Regions from separate parts of the Bradyrhizobium sp. MOS001 genome, predicted to be linked through region 3. Evidence: predicted binding sites of a transcription regulator. Region 3 holds the regulator's gene; each other region holds the start of a gene.
What was found. The regulator LexA, encoded in region 3, represses DNA repair genes until DNA is damaged. The targets are predictions, from matches to a motif close to TGTTCNNNNTGTGTTCNG.
Positions count from the first base shown of each region.

Region 1: the regulator LexA is predicted to act here: its motif matches at 2,553-2,570, upstream of CT676_RS29090 (PA0069 family radical SAM protein).
Region 2: the regulator LexA is predicted to act here: its motif matches at 1,470-1,487, upstream of CT676_RS13940 (ribonuclease T2).

Region 1 is NZ_SPVJ01000031.1:5,143-9,277, forward strand. It holds gene CT676_RS29085 (phosphoketolase family protein) at 1-2,381, opposite strand, end outside; gene CT676_RS29090 (PA0069 family radical SAM protein) at 2,592-3,755, shown strand; partial or broken gene CT676_RS29095 (VOC family protein) at 3,779-4,135, shown strand, end outside.
Region 2 is NZ_SPVJ01000007.1:273,460-277,594, reverse strand. It holds gene CT676_RS13955 (DUF3617 family protein) at 1-441, opposite strand, end outside; gene CT676_RS13950 (hypothetical protein) at 472-765, opposite strand; gene CT676_RS13945 (hypothetical protein) at 949-1,410, shown strand; gene CT676_RS13940 (ribonuclease T2) at 1,533-2,252, shown strand; gene rlmJ (23S rRNA (adenine(2030)-N(6))-methyltransferase RlmJ) at 2,432-3,292, shown strand; gene CT676_RS13930 (cold-shock protein) at 3,547-3,762, shown strand; gene CT676_RS13925 (outer membrane protein) at 3,848-4,135, opposite strand, start outside.
Region 3 is NZ_SPVJ01000001.1:626,677-630,811, reverse strand. It holds gene CT676_RS43850 (hypothetical protein) at 194-628, opposite strand; gene CT676_RS03020 (hypothetical protein) at 821-1,081, opposite strand; gene lexA (transcriptional repressor LexA) at 1,289-1,990, opposite strand; gene glp (gephyrin-like molybdotransferase Glp) at 2,167-3,378, opposite strand; gene CT676_RS03005 (hypothetical protein) at 3,610-3,762, opposite strand; gene CT676_RS03000 (HAD family phosphatase) at 3,960-4,135, opposite strand, start outside.

The DNA.
Region 1 (4,135 bases), on a different contig from region 3:
GTCTTGCCCGGCCAGACCCAGTCGCGGATTTCAGGCATGTCCTCGCCGTGTTCGCGCACATAGTGCGAATGTTCGATCAGTTTGTCGCGGAACTGCTGTTGCACCTGCGCGGCCCTGGTCGCCAGACCCGGCACGCGCGCGATCGCCTCGATCGCGAGGTGATAGCGGTCGAGCCCGTTGAGCACGACCATGTCGAACGGCGTCGTCGTGGTGCCTTCCTCGGCAAAGCCGCGCACATGCATTCCGGCATGGTTGGTGCGGTTATAGGTGAGACGGTGGATGAGATAGGGATAGCCGTGATAGGCGAAGACCACGGGCTTGTCTGATGTGAACAGGCTGTCGAAATCGCGGTCGGACAGGCCGTGCGGGTGCTGGTCTTTCGGCTGCAGCGTCATGAGGTCGACGACGTTGACGACGCGGATCTTCAGGTCGGGCAGCGCCTTGCGCAGCAGATCGACGGCGGCGAGCGTCTCCAGTGTCGGCACGTCGCCGGCGCAGGCCATCACGACGTCGGGCTCGCCATCCGCATCCTCCGTGCCGGCCCAGGTCCAGATGCCGATGCCGGCATCGCAATGCGTGGCGGCGTCCTGCATCGATAGCCATTGCGGGGCTGGCTGCTTGCCGGCAACGATCACGTTGATGCGGTCATAGGTGCGCAGGCAGTGATCGGCGATCCACAACAGCGTGTTGGCATCGGGCGGGAAGTAGATGCGGACGATGTCGGCCTTCTTGTTGGCGACGAGATCGACGAAGCCGGGATCCTGATGGCTGAAGCCGTTATGGTCCTGCCGCCAGACATGCGAGGTCAGGAGATAGTTCAGCGAGGCGATCGGTCGCCGCCAGGGCAGATGCCGCGTCACCTTCAGCCATTTGGCGTGCTGGTTGAACATGGAATCGACGATGTGGATGAAGGCCTCGTAGCAGGAGAACAAGCCGTGGCGGCCGGTGAGCAGATAACCCTCGAGCCAGCCCTGGCAGAGATGCTCGCTCAAAACCTCCATCACGCGGCCGTCTTGGGCGAGATGCACGTCGTAAGGCTCCGTCGGCTCCATCCAGACCCGTTCGGTCGCCTCGAACACGGCGTCGAGCCGGTTTGACGCGGTCTCGTCCGGACCCATGATGCGGAAGTTGCGCGCCTCGGCGTTGAGGCGGATGACGTCGCGCAAAAATTTGCCGAGCTCACGCGTCGCTTCGCCGGTGACGCCGCCGGGCTGCGGCACGTCCAACGCAAAACTGCGGAAGTCCGGCAGCTTCAACTCCTTCTTCAACAGGCCGCCATTGGCGTGCGGATTGGCGCCCATGCGCCTGTTACCTTCGGGCGCCAGAGCCTGGAGCTCGGGAATAAGCGCGCCGCTGCCGTCGAACAGCTTCTCGGGCTCGTAGCTGCGCATCCAGTCTTCGAGGATTTTCAGATGCGCCGGGTTCTCGCGACAGCCCGCAACGGGAACCTGATGTGCGCGCCAAAAGCCCTCGACCTTCTTGCCGTCGACCTCCTTCGGGCCGGTCCAGCCCTTCGGGCTGCGCAGCACGATCATCGGCCAGCGCGGCCGCTCGACGCTCTTGCGGCCGTCGCGGGCATGCTGCTGGATCGAGCGGATGCTGGCGAGCGCGACGTCGAGCGCATCCGCCATGGCCTGGTGCATCAATTCGGGATCGTCGCCCTCGACGAACAGCGGCTCGTGGCCGAACCCGCGGAACAGGTCGCGGATCTCCGCGTCGCGCATCCGTCCGAGCACGGACGGGTTCGCGATCTTGTAACCGTTGAGGTGCAGGATCGGCAGCACGGCGCCGTCATGGGCGGGATTCAGGAACTTGTTTGAGTGCCAGGACGCCGCGAGCGGGCCGGTTTCCGCCTCGCCATCGCCGACGACGCAGGCGACGATCAGGTCGGGATTGTCGAATGCGGCGCCATAGGCATGCACCAGCGCGTAGCCGAGCTCGCCGCCTTCGTGGATCGAGCCCGGCGTTTCCGGCGCCGCGTGGCTCGGAATGCCGCCGGGGAAGGAGAACTGCCTGAAAAGTTTTCGCAATCCGTCCGTATCGCGCGCGACGTCAGGATAGATCTCGCTGTAGCTGCCTTCGAGATAGGTGTTGGCCACCATGCCCGGGCCGCCGTGGCCGGGACCGCAGATATAGAGCACGCTGACATCGAGCGCGCGGATGACGCGGTTGAGATGGGCGTAGATGAAGTTCAAACCGGGCGTCGTGCCCCAATGTCCGAGCAAGCGCGGCTTGATGTGCTCCGGCCGCAACGGCTCGCGCAGCAGCGGATTGTCGAGCAGATAGATTTGCCCGACGGAGAGGTAGTTCGCGGCGCGCCAATAGCGATCGAGCAGATCGAGCTCGCTGCTCCCTGAGGCCGATTGTCGTTGATTTGTCATGTTCCTGCTGACTTTCACCCAGCGATCGTCACCAACTTTGTTCCGGTGCGATTGATCCCTGTCCGGCATCGAACAGGATCGCCGCGACCGGTGTGTTGCGTGAGGTCAAAGGACCGCGCCCGAAATTTGGGCGGCTACTGTGCATGGGGTTGTTTTTCAGTTTTTTGTTTGTGTTCTTGATTTGTTCCTTTGGCGTGCTATCTTGGCTTCATGAGTCCAGCATCCTCTCATGCTCTCAAGCACCCGCCGGTCACGGCGCCCTCCGAGCCGGCGGGTGCGGACTCTGATTTTCCCGAACTGGCGGTCGCCATCGACAAACAGCGCAGGCGAGGGCGGGGCGCCCAGTCCAATGCCAGCGGCCGCTTCGAGGCCGAGGCCCGCGTCGCCTTCGACGATGGCTGGCAGAGCCTGGAGGAGCTGCCGCCGTTCAAGACCACCGTTGGCGTCGACACCTCGCGCAAGGTGATCACCCGCAACGAATCCCCCGATATCGGCTTCGACCGCTCGATCAATCCCTATCGCGGCTGCGAGCACGGCTGTGTCTATTGCTTCGCGCGGCCGACGCACGCCTATCTCGGCCTGTCGCCGGGGCTCGACTTCGAGTCAAAGCTGTTTGCCAAGCCCGAGGCGCCTTCGCTGCTCGAGAAGGAGCTGGCCGCGACCGGCTACGAGCCGCGGATGATCGCGATCGGGACCAATACCGATCCGTATCAGCCGATCGAGCGCGAGCGTAAGATCATGCGCGGCATTCTCGAAGTGCTGGAGCGCGCCGGCCATCCGGTCGGCATCGTCACCAAGTCGGCGCTGGTCGTGCGCGACATCGACATTCTCGCGCGGATGGCCAAGCGCAACCTCGCCAAGGTCGCGATCTCGGTCACCTCGCTCGATCCAAAACTCGCGCGGACCATGGAGCCGCGCGCGGCGACGCCGCCGAAGCGGCTGGAGGCGCTGAAGCAGCTCTCGGAGGCCGGCATTCCGACCACCGTGATGGTCGCGCCCGTGATCCCCGCGCTGAACGATTCCGAGATCGAGCGCATTCTCGATGCCGCCGCCCATGCCGGCGTCAAGGAAGCCTCCTATGTGCTGCTGCGGCTGCCGCTGGAGGTGCGTGATCTCTTCCGCGAATGGCTGATGGCCAACTATCCGGACCGCTACCGCCACGTCTTCACCCTGATCCGCGACATGCGCGGCGGCCGCGATTACGACGCGAAATGGGGTGAGCGGATGAAGGGCACCGGACCGATGGCCTGGACCATCGGCCGCCGCTTCGAGATCGCCTGCGACAGGCTTGGGCTGAACAAGCGGCGCTCCAAGCTGACGACGGATCACTTTGCGAGGCCGAAGCGGAACGGCGATCAGCTCAGCCTGTTCTGACCGGGAAGCGAAAGAGGCGTAGCATGAGCCAGGAACTTGCCGCGCCGGTGCCGCGGCTCACCGTCATCACACTGGGTGTGAGCGACATTCGCGCCAGCATCGCCTTCTATGACGCGCTCGGCTTCTCGCGTCGGCTGAAGGGGACCGGCGAGGCCGTCGCCTTCTATGATACCGGTGGTCCGGTGCTGGCCCTGTTTCACTGGGATAAGCTCGCGGCCGATGCCAAGTTGCCGGACAATCCGAGGCCCGCGACCTTCCGCGGCATCACGCTCGCCTGGAACTGCGCCACGCGCGGCGAGTCGATGCGGTTCTGGCCTTCGCCGTCGGCAAGGGCGCGGCACTGCTGAAAGCGGCGCATGAGACCGACTACGGCGGTTATT
Region 2 (4,135 bases), on a different contig from region 3:
GGGCTTGCAGGCCCCGAGCCACTTGGCTTCGAGCTGCATCGTGGTGTCGCGGCCTGCTGCGCCGGCGGCGCCGCCTTGTGCATGCGACGAGGTCTTCACCGTATAGGCCGAGTTGAAATCGCCGGTGATCTCGGCATGCGAGGTCGTGCTGATGCCGGCGACGTTGCACTCGGAATCACTGACATAGCCGGTCGCGGTCTTCTTGATGTCCTGCTTGGCGCAGATCTGCTTGGCCATCGGGGAGACGTTGTTGTTCATCTCCTTGTCGACGGTCTCGTCGGTGCAGTGCTGCATGGTCATCTCGGGCATGGGCGTGCCGGTCCTGACCATCTTCATTTCCCAGAGACCGGCCTTGCGCACCGGCAGATCGTCGGCGCTGGCGCTGCCTGCCGACACCACAAGACAAAGGGCCGAGCCGAGCAAAGCGAGCTTGCGCGTCATGTGGGAAGCTCCCGACGTTCCGAAAGCGCCTCAGTACAGCGTACGGATCGGCTGTTGGGCAGCGCCATAGGGCACCCAACGGCAGGAGAACGAGATATAGCCGCCCTCAAAGGCCTGCACCGCGAGGAATTTCACGACCTTGCCGTAGCGCGCGCAGTGATCGACCGCGACCTGCCGCGCATCAGCCTGGGTCGCCAGCGAATAAGCGATGATGCCGCCGGTGTCGTTGCCCTTGAACGGAGGCACCGGAAGGAGATCGGCGCGTGCCGACTGGCTGGCCATCATCCCCAGGGCAAGAAAGCCCGCGGCCGCAATGATTCGCATTCCCGTTACTCCAATTGGTTGGGACCAGTTTACGGTGCCGGGAGGTCCATGAAAAGAACTGATGCCCCGCCGGCTGCGAGGTTGGGGTCAACTCTTGGCCAAGTGTTGCCGCGCTGCACTTGACCTGCCCCGGCCTTCGCGGCACCGTCCATCCTTCGCAAGACCCAGCTGTCCGGATTGCCCATGCGCGCCCTCCCCCTGAAATCGCTCCGCTTTGCCACCTTGCTTGGCCTCATGTTCGGGGCGCTGTCGCTCGGTGAGGCCAGGGCCGCCAATCCGCTGGAGCTGAACTTCTGGCTGAACGGGCCGCGCTATGACGGCGCCGTCGTCGATTGCGAGAGGGCGCTGCCGACCATCGCCACCCAGTTCTGGGAGAAGGAAAGCTCGTTCTGGAATTCCTCGTTGAAGATCACCGGCTTCGCCGCCGTTCACGAGATCGCGTTCCGGCCCTGGCAGTCTGACAACATTCCGCGCCGCTATTGCACCGGCGACGCCATGCTCAATGACGGAAAGGTGCGCAAGGTGCATTTCTCGATCATCGAGGATGGCGGCTTCTCCGGCTACGGCAATGGTGTGGAATGGTGCGTGGTCGGGCTCGACCGCAACTGGGCCTACAATCCGTCCTGCCGCGCCGCCAGGCCCTGAGGCTCGATCGAAAGGCCTGAATCGGACTGATCAGGCGCCTGACGGGCCGGCCCGAATTTTGTTCTTGAAATGTTCTTGTTGCCTGCTAGGCTGACTGCACAGTCTAGTTGAGGGGCGTCGCCATGTTTCATTTTAGATTGCATTCGTTCACCCGTCTCGTGATCTCACTGACCCTCCCCCTGGTTCTGGCCGCCGGGCTGGTCGCGCTGCCGGGCGGCGCGAAGGCCCAGGACAAACGGCAGAACGCGCCCGGCGAATTCGACTTCTATGTGCTGTCGCTGTCATGGTCGCCCTCCTTCTGCGAGGAGGCGTCCGAGCGCAACCGCGGCGGCGGCGGTGGTCGCTCGCAGATGCAGTGCAGCGGGCGGCCCTACGCGTTCGTGGTGCACGGGCTGTGGCCGCAATATGAGAATGGCTTCCCTGAATATTGCCAGCGGCCCTCGCCACGCCTGAACCGCAACATCGTCTCTTCGATGCTCGATTTGATGCCGGCGCCGGGGCTGATCTTCAACGAGTGGGACAAACACGGCACCTGCTCCGGGCTCGACAGCCGCAATTATTTCGAGACGATCCGAAAGGCGCGCGCCGCGATCAAGATCCCGGCGGAATATCTCGAACTGTCGCAGGCCAAGACCGTGGCGCCGGGCGAGGTGGAGGAAGCCTTCATCAAGGCCAATGCGGGCCTGAGCAACGCGGCCATCTCGGTCACCTGCAACCGGACCCGGCTCTCGGAGGTCCGCATCTGCCTCAGCAAGGACCTGCAATTCCGGGCCTGCGAGGAGATCGAGCGCCGCGCCTGCCGCCGCGACCAGGTGACGATGCCGCCGATCAGAGGTGGCTAGTCCAACTGCTCATGCCCCGTACGCCGCGCCGCTTCGGCGGTGCGCTGCAGAATCGGGGCCTATGCTGCATGGGAATCCAGACCCGGGCCCTGGCCCGCAACGCTAAGAGCGTTGCAGCGCGTCCGGGACAGACGCGCATGCCGCTTTGCTCAAGCCGTGACGTAGCGTAGTCCTGTCTCATGAACTACCGTCACGCCTTCCACGCCGGAAACTTCGCCGATGTCATCAAGCACATCGTGCTCGCGCGCATCATTACTTACCTCCAGGACAAGCCGGGGGCATTCCGTGTCATCGACACCCATGCCGGCGCCGGCCTCTATGATCTCGAAAGCGACGAGGCGCGCCGCAGCGGCGAATGGCTGACCGGCATCGCGCGGCTGATGCAGGCGCGCCTGTCGAACGACGCCGTGGCGCTGGCCAAGCCCTATCTCGACATCGTTCGTGCCTACAATCCGAAGGGCGAACTCAAGGCCTATCCGGGTTCGCCGCTGATCACGCGCGGCCTGCTGCGGCCGCAGGACCGCCTCGTTGCCTGCGAGCTTGAGCCGAAGGCGCGCAAGGCGCTGATCGGTGTGCTGCGCCGCGACGAACAGGCGCGCGTGGTCGATCTCGACGGCTGGGTCGCGCTGCCGGCCTTTGTGCCACCGAAGGAACGGCGCGGGCTCGTGCTGATCGACCCGCCGTTCGAGGCGAAAGACGAGTTCGAAAAGCTCGGCGACGCCTTCTCGGCGGCTTTCGTGAAATGGCCGACCGGTATCTATGTAATCTGGTACCCGGCCAAGAGCCGACGCGCCACCGACACGCTGGTGCAATCAGTGGCGCGGCTCGCAGCCGCAGCAAAACCGCCAGGAAAATGTCTGCGTCTCGAATTCAGTGTCGCGCCGCAGCTTGATGGCGCCGCCCTCACCTCCGCCGGATTGTTGATCGTCAATCCGCCGTACACGCTGCATGGCGAGCTCAAGACGATCCTGCCCGAGCTGGAGATACCGCTCGGACAGGGCGGAGCTGCCAGATTCCGATTAGAGGTGCCGAGGCCGTAACACACCGGCATTCTTGGGAAAAAGATGCAGGAGCGGTAGTCAATCTGCAGAGAACCGTATTATGCTGTTTCCGTGACTGGCTTTACGTTCCGCTTCCGCGAATGGTTGCGGCGGAGTGAAGGCCTAAGAAAGATCCGATCGGACCGAAAGAAAGGTCCGCCCAAGGATGGCCAGCTCCCGGGCTTCGTAAGGCCCGGTCATGTCGTGACGTGAGTCTGCGTCGCGACGGAGGAGCAATGAGGGGGAGTTTCCCGATGGCCATGACGGGAACGGTCAAGTTTTTTAACGGCGAGCGCGGCTACGGTTTCATCAAGCCCGACGACGGCGGGCGCGACGTCTTCGTGCACATTACTGCTGTGGAGCGGGCGGGACTGAAAGATCTCGCCGAAGGACAGCGCATTACTTTTGAAGTCGAGCCGGACAAGAAGGGGAAGGGACCAAAGGCAGTCAATTTGGTCATCGTCTCCTAGAGCGTTTTCGAGCGAACACCTGGCGAAAAAAATCCCGGCCGCGAGCGGCCGGGAGGCTATTGTCCGGTATTTTCTTCTTCAACTATCAGAAGTGATAGTTCACGCCGGCGCGCACAACGCTGGCGCTATAGCCGTTTGACACGCCGGTAATTGCGAACTGGCTCGTCGACAGATCGATGTAGAGATATTCGAGCTTGGCGCTCCAGTTCGGCGCGAAGCCGACTTCCGCGCCGGCACCGATGGTCCAGCCTGCGGTGGTGTGCGACTCCGTCCAGCCGAATGTCTGCGCGCGCAGTTCGCCGAAGGCGAGGCCGGCGGTGCCGTAGAACAGCACGTTGCTGAAGGCATAGCCCGCACGGCCGCGCAGCGTGCC
Region 3 (4,135 bases):
GCATCGGCCATTTGGCTGCGGAACGGACGTTCAAAATTCAGGCAGGACAGCGCAAACTTCGTGCGGTGGGAGGCGCAACGGCGTGGTCCGCCCGATGGCGTTTCGCGGGGCACGAGCAACACCATCTCGCCGGCCTCGGCCGGCGATGGCGATTTTCAATCCTGGCCCGACCTGCCGGTCGGGAATGGCGATGTCAGCCGATCGGCAGGCGGGTGATGGTTGGCCGGCTGTCGGTGATGGTCTGCGGCTTGTGCTCGCGATCGCCGAGCGGCTGGGTCACCGGTAGCTGCAGCACGGTCGCACGCTGGCCTTCGACCAGCTGCGTCACCAGCACGGATTTGCCGTCGGGGAATTCGATCGCATCATGATGGCGATCGGGAATGTGCGGATCGATCTTGCCGAACTTGCCGACGCGCGAATTGACGGTGCGCGTCCAGATCCAGCGATTGTCGTAGCGGACGTTGTCGGCGAAGGCGAGCTCCGTTCCCGGGAGCAGGCAGACCGCGACGGTCGGATCGGCCGCGGAGGCAAAGCCGCGCGTCGAGGTGCCGCGGAAAGTTGTCGTGACGATCGTCTCGCCGACTTCGGCGGGACGCGACGCGACGGCATGCAGGCTGTAGTCACACATCGGGTGCTCCTCATGCAGGGATGGCGACCCACGTCTCTTAATCGAGGCGCAGGCCTCTATCAGAGTGGAAATACCAAACGTTCTGCCGGGTTGTAGGCAAATCTACGGCTCGCCGCCGCAGGCCGCAATCACATTAACTTTCCCGAATCCGCCAGGAACAAAGCCCGCCCCTTTGCATTCTGCAGGCGCGTGTCAGCGCCCCGCAGGCGCCGACCAGCCGGAATAGTGCCAGCCCGGCCGCGACGGTTGGTCGACGGCGTCGAGGGCCTTGCGGACTTGCTCGCTTACGGCGGTGTCCTTGCGGACATGGGGCCGCGATTGCGCGGCCAAGGCTTGCACGGCCAAGGCTTGCACGGCCAAGGCTTGTACGTCCAAGGCTTGTACGTCCAAGGCTTGCGACGCTGATGCTGCGATCAGCGCCACAGCAATTGTGCTCAGAACGATCCGGCGCATGACTTCTCCTCGAACCTGAAGGCCGCGAAGCAGGGCTGCTTCGTGCGGCGTGCCGAGGATTTACCGCTGGAGGAGGGGCCGGATAATCTGCGCGAAACCAGAAAGACTATCCAGCGGAAGCGGACAATCGTCCGCTCCAATCTCGGATCGGCGCCGCCGATCGAAAGCGCGCGGGGCGCCAAATAACCGATACCGGCACGTCCGGTATCAATACTTCCGGTACAGCCCGATCAGCTTGCCCTGGATCTTCACCCGGTTGGGCGGCAGAATGCGGACCTCATAGGCCGCATTGGCGGGCTCGAGCGCGATCGAGGCGCCGCGGCGGCGGAAGCGCTTGAGCGTCGCCTCCTCGTCGTCGATCAGCGCCACCACGATATCGCCGGTATCGGCGCTCTCGTTGCGCTGGATCAGCGCCATGTCGCCGTCGAGAATGCCGGCCTCGACCATGGAATCGCCGCGCACTTCGAGCGCGTAATGTTCGCCCGAGCCGAGCATGTCAGGCGGTACGCTGATGGTGTGGCTGCGGGTCTGCAAGGCCTCGATCGGCGTACCGGCCGCGATGCGGCCCATCACGGGGACCGCGACGGGGCGCTCGCCCTCGTCCGCCGGCGGGCTCGAAGTCGTGCGGACCTTGCCGAGATTGCCTTCGATGACGCTCGGCGTGAAGCCGCGGCGGCTGCCGGCAGCGGCCTGAAGCTCGGGCAGCTTGATCACCTCGATGGCGCGGGCCCGGTTGGGCAGGCGCCGGATGAAGCCGCGCTCCTCGAGCGCAGTGATCAGGCGATGGATGCCCGATTTCGAGCGCAGGTCGAGCGCGTCCTTCATCTCATCGAAGGAGGGCGGCACGCCGCTTTCCTTCAGCCGTTCGCTGATGAACCGCAGGAGCTCGTATTGTTTGCGCGTTAACATCTCGACCAAAATCCCCCGGTTGATGTCGTTCGATTCCGAGACGCTGAATTCAGCAGTAAGCCGCTACATTCTCGAAACAAATCATGAACAGACACTATATGTTCGATACATGTTCCGCAACTGCTTAATTTACCGTGAACGCGACAAAGTTCGCGGAACGCACGCGAACGAAGCGCTCAGACGGGCAGCCGCAAGACCTCGCAAGGCGTGCCGGCTTCGGCCTTCGACGCGAATGGCGCGCGCACGAGAAGTGCCTGTGCCGCAGCGAGATTCGCAAGCAGCGAGGAATCCTGGTGATTGACCGGAAGGGCGACGAGCGTGCCGTCATCGCGGAGCTCGAGGCGTGCGCGCAGGTAATCCTCGCGCTGGTCGTTGGCGCCGACATCGCGGCCGAGCACCGCGCGTTCGCGGCGGTGATGAATCATCGAACGGCCCGAAAGCGCGCGAATCAACGGCACCATGAACAGGAAGCCGCAAACGTAGGATGACACGGGATTGCCGGGCAGGCCGATCACGCGCATCGCGCCGAGCCGCCCGTTCATCATCGGCTTGCCCGGCCGCATCGCTATCTTCCAGAACGCCATCGAGATACCTTCGTCCCTCAGCGCCTGCTGGACCAGATCGTGGTCCCCGACCGACGCGCCGCCGGTCGTGATCAGGATGTCGGCGCCGCTCTCCCGCGCGCGGCCGATGCCGGCCGTGGTGGCCTCCAGCGTATCGGCGGCAACGCCGAGGTCGATGGTATCGGCGCCCTCGCTGCGGGCGAGCGCGTGCAGGGCGTAGCCGTTGGAATAGACGATCTGGCCGTGGCCCGGCGTCGTACCCGGCATCACCAGCTCGTCGCCGGTCGCGAGGATCGCGACCTTCGGGCGTCGCCGGACTGGCAATTGCGGGTAATTCATGCCGGCGGCGAGCGCGAGGTCGCGCTCGGTGAGCCGGGCTCCCTTGCGCAGCAGCACGTCGCCTTCCGAGAAGTCGACGCCGGCGGGGCGGATGTGCCGCCCCGTTACGGCGGCTTCCTTGATCGTTATGCGCTTGCCGTCCGCGATCGTGTCCTCCTGGATCACGACCGCATCAGCGCCATCGGGAACGACACCGCCGGTGAAGATACGCACGGCCTCGCCGGCGCCGACCGATCCCGCAAACGGGCGGCCCGCCGCGACCTCGCCAATCAGGGTGAGCTGGGAGTCGATCTTCGCCGCATCGACCGCGCGCACCGCATAGCCGTCCATTGCCGACATCGCCTGCGGCGGCTGCGTGCGCCGCGCGGCGACGTCGCGCGCGAGCACGCGGTGGAAGGCTGCGTCGAGCGCGATCATCTCTTCAGGCAGCGGCTCTGCGCCCGCCAGCACCGCAGCGAGCGCGTCGGAAACCGGCATCAGGGCCACGGGTGAAAACTCCTGCTGGGCCCGTTCGGGCAAATCGGCGGCGAGAGTTCTAGCCGAGTGCAGGCGCAGAGGCAAAACAGTGGCCGCGCAGGATGATTTATCCTGCGTCATCCGCTCTGCGATGAAGGGTGAGCATCAAGTCCGCCGCGGCATGATCCAGAAGGCGAGACAGACCGGTACGAGGATGGCCATGGCGAGGACGAGAAGGACGAGAGCCACGGCCAGCATCGGTCAACTCCCCGGCGGCTTGTACGGACTGACGTCCGGCGCTGCGGGGCCCTGATCCTTGTCAGGCAGCGGGTCGGCCTGGGATTTCAGGTCGGCGGCCTTGCTGATCAGTTTTGCGGAGAGGTCAGAATCCGAGGTGGTTCTGGCGAATTTCATCAGCAGAGAGGCTTGCTTGGTAAGGTAGGTTTTGCCCAACACGACGATAAGCCCGATGTAGAATTCCCAACGGACTCATGAGTCCCGAGAGGGGCAATCGTTCCGGGAACTCCGTATAAAAATGCACAAAGGGTTTTGGTTCCTCGCCCCCAGGCAAAATAGTTCCACTCGCGGCCCGTCGGCTTGCCGGCCAGAGGTCAGATTCCGAGCGCCTTGAGGGCATTCCCGACGTCGCGGGGCGAGGTCACGTGGACCGCGGTCAGGCCGCGCGACCGCGCTCCTTCGATGTTCTCGGCAAGATCGTCGAAGAACACGATACGGTTCGCCGGCACGCCGATCGCGGCCACGACATGGTCGAAGGCCTCCACATCCG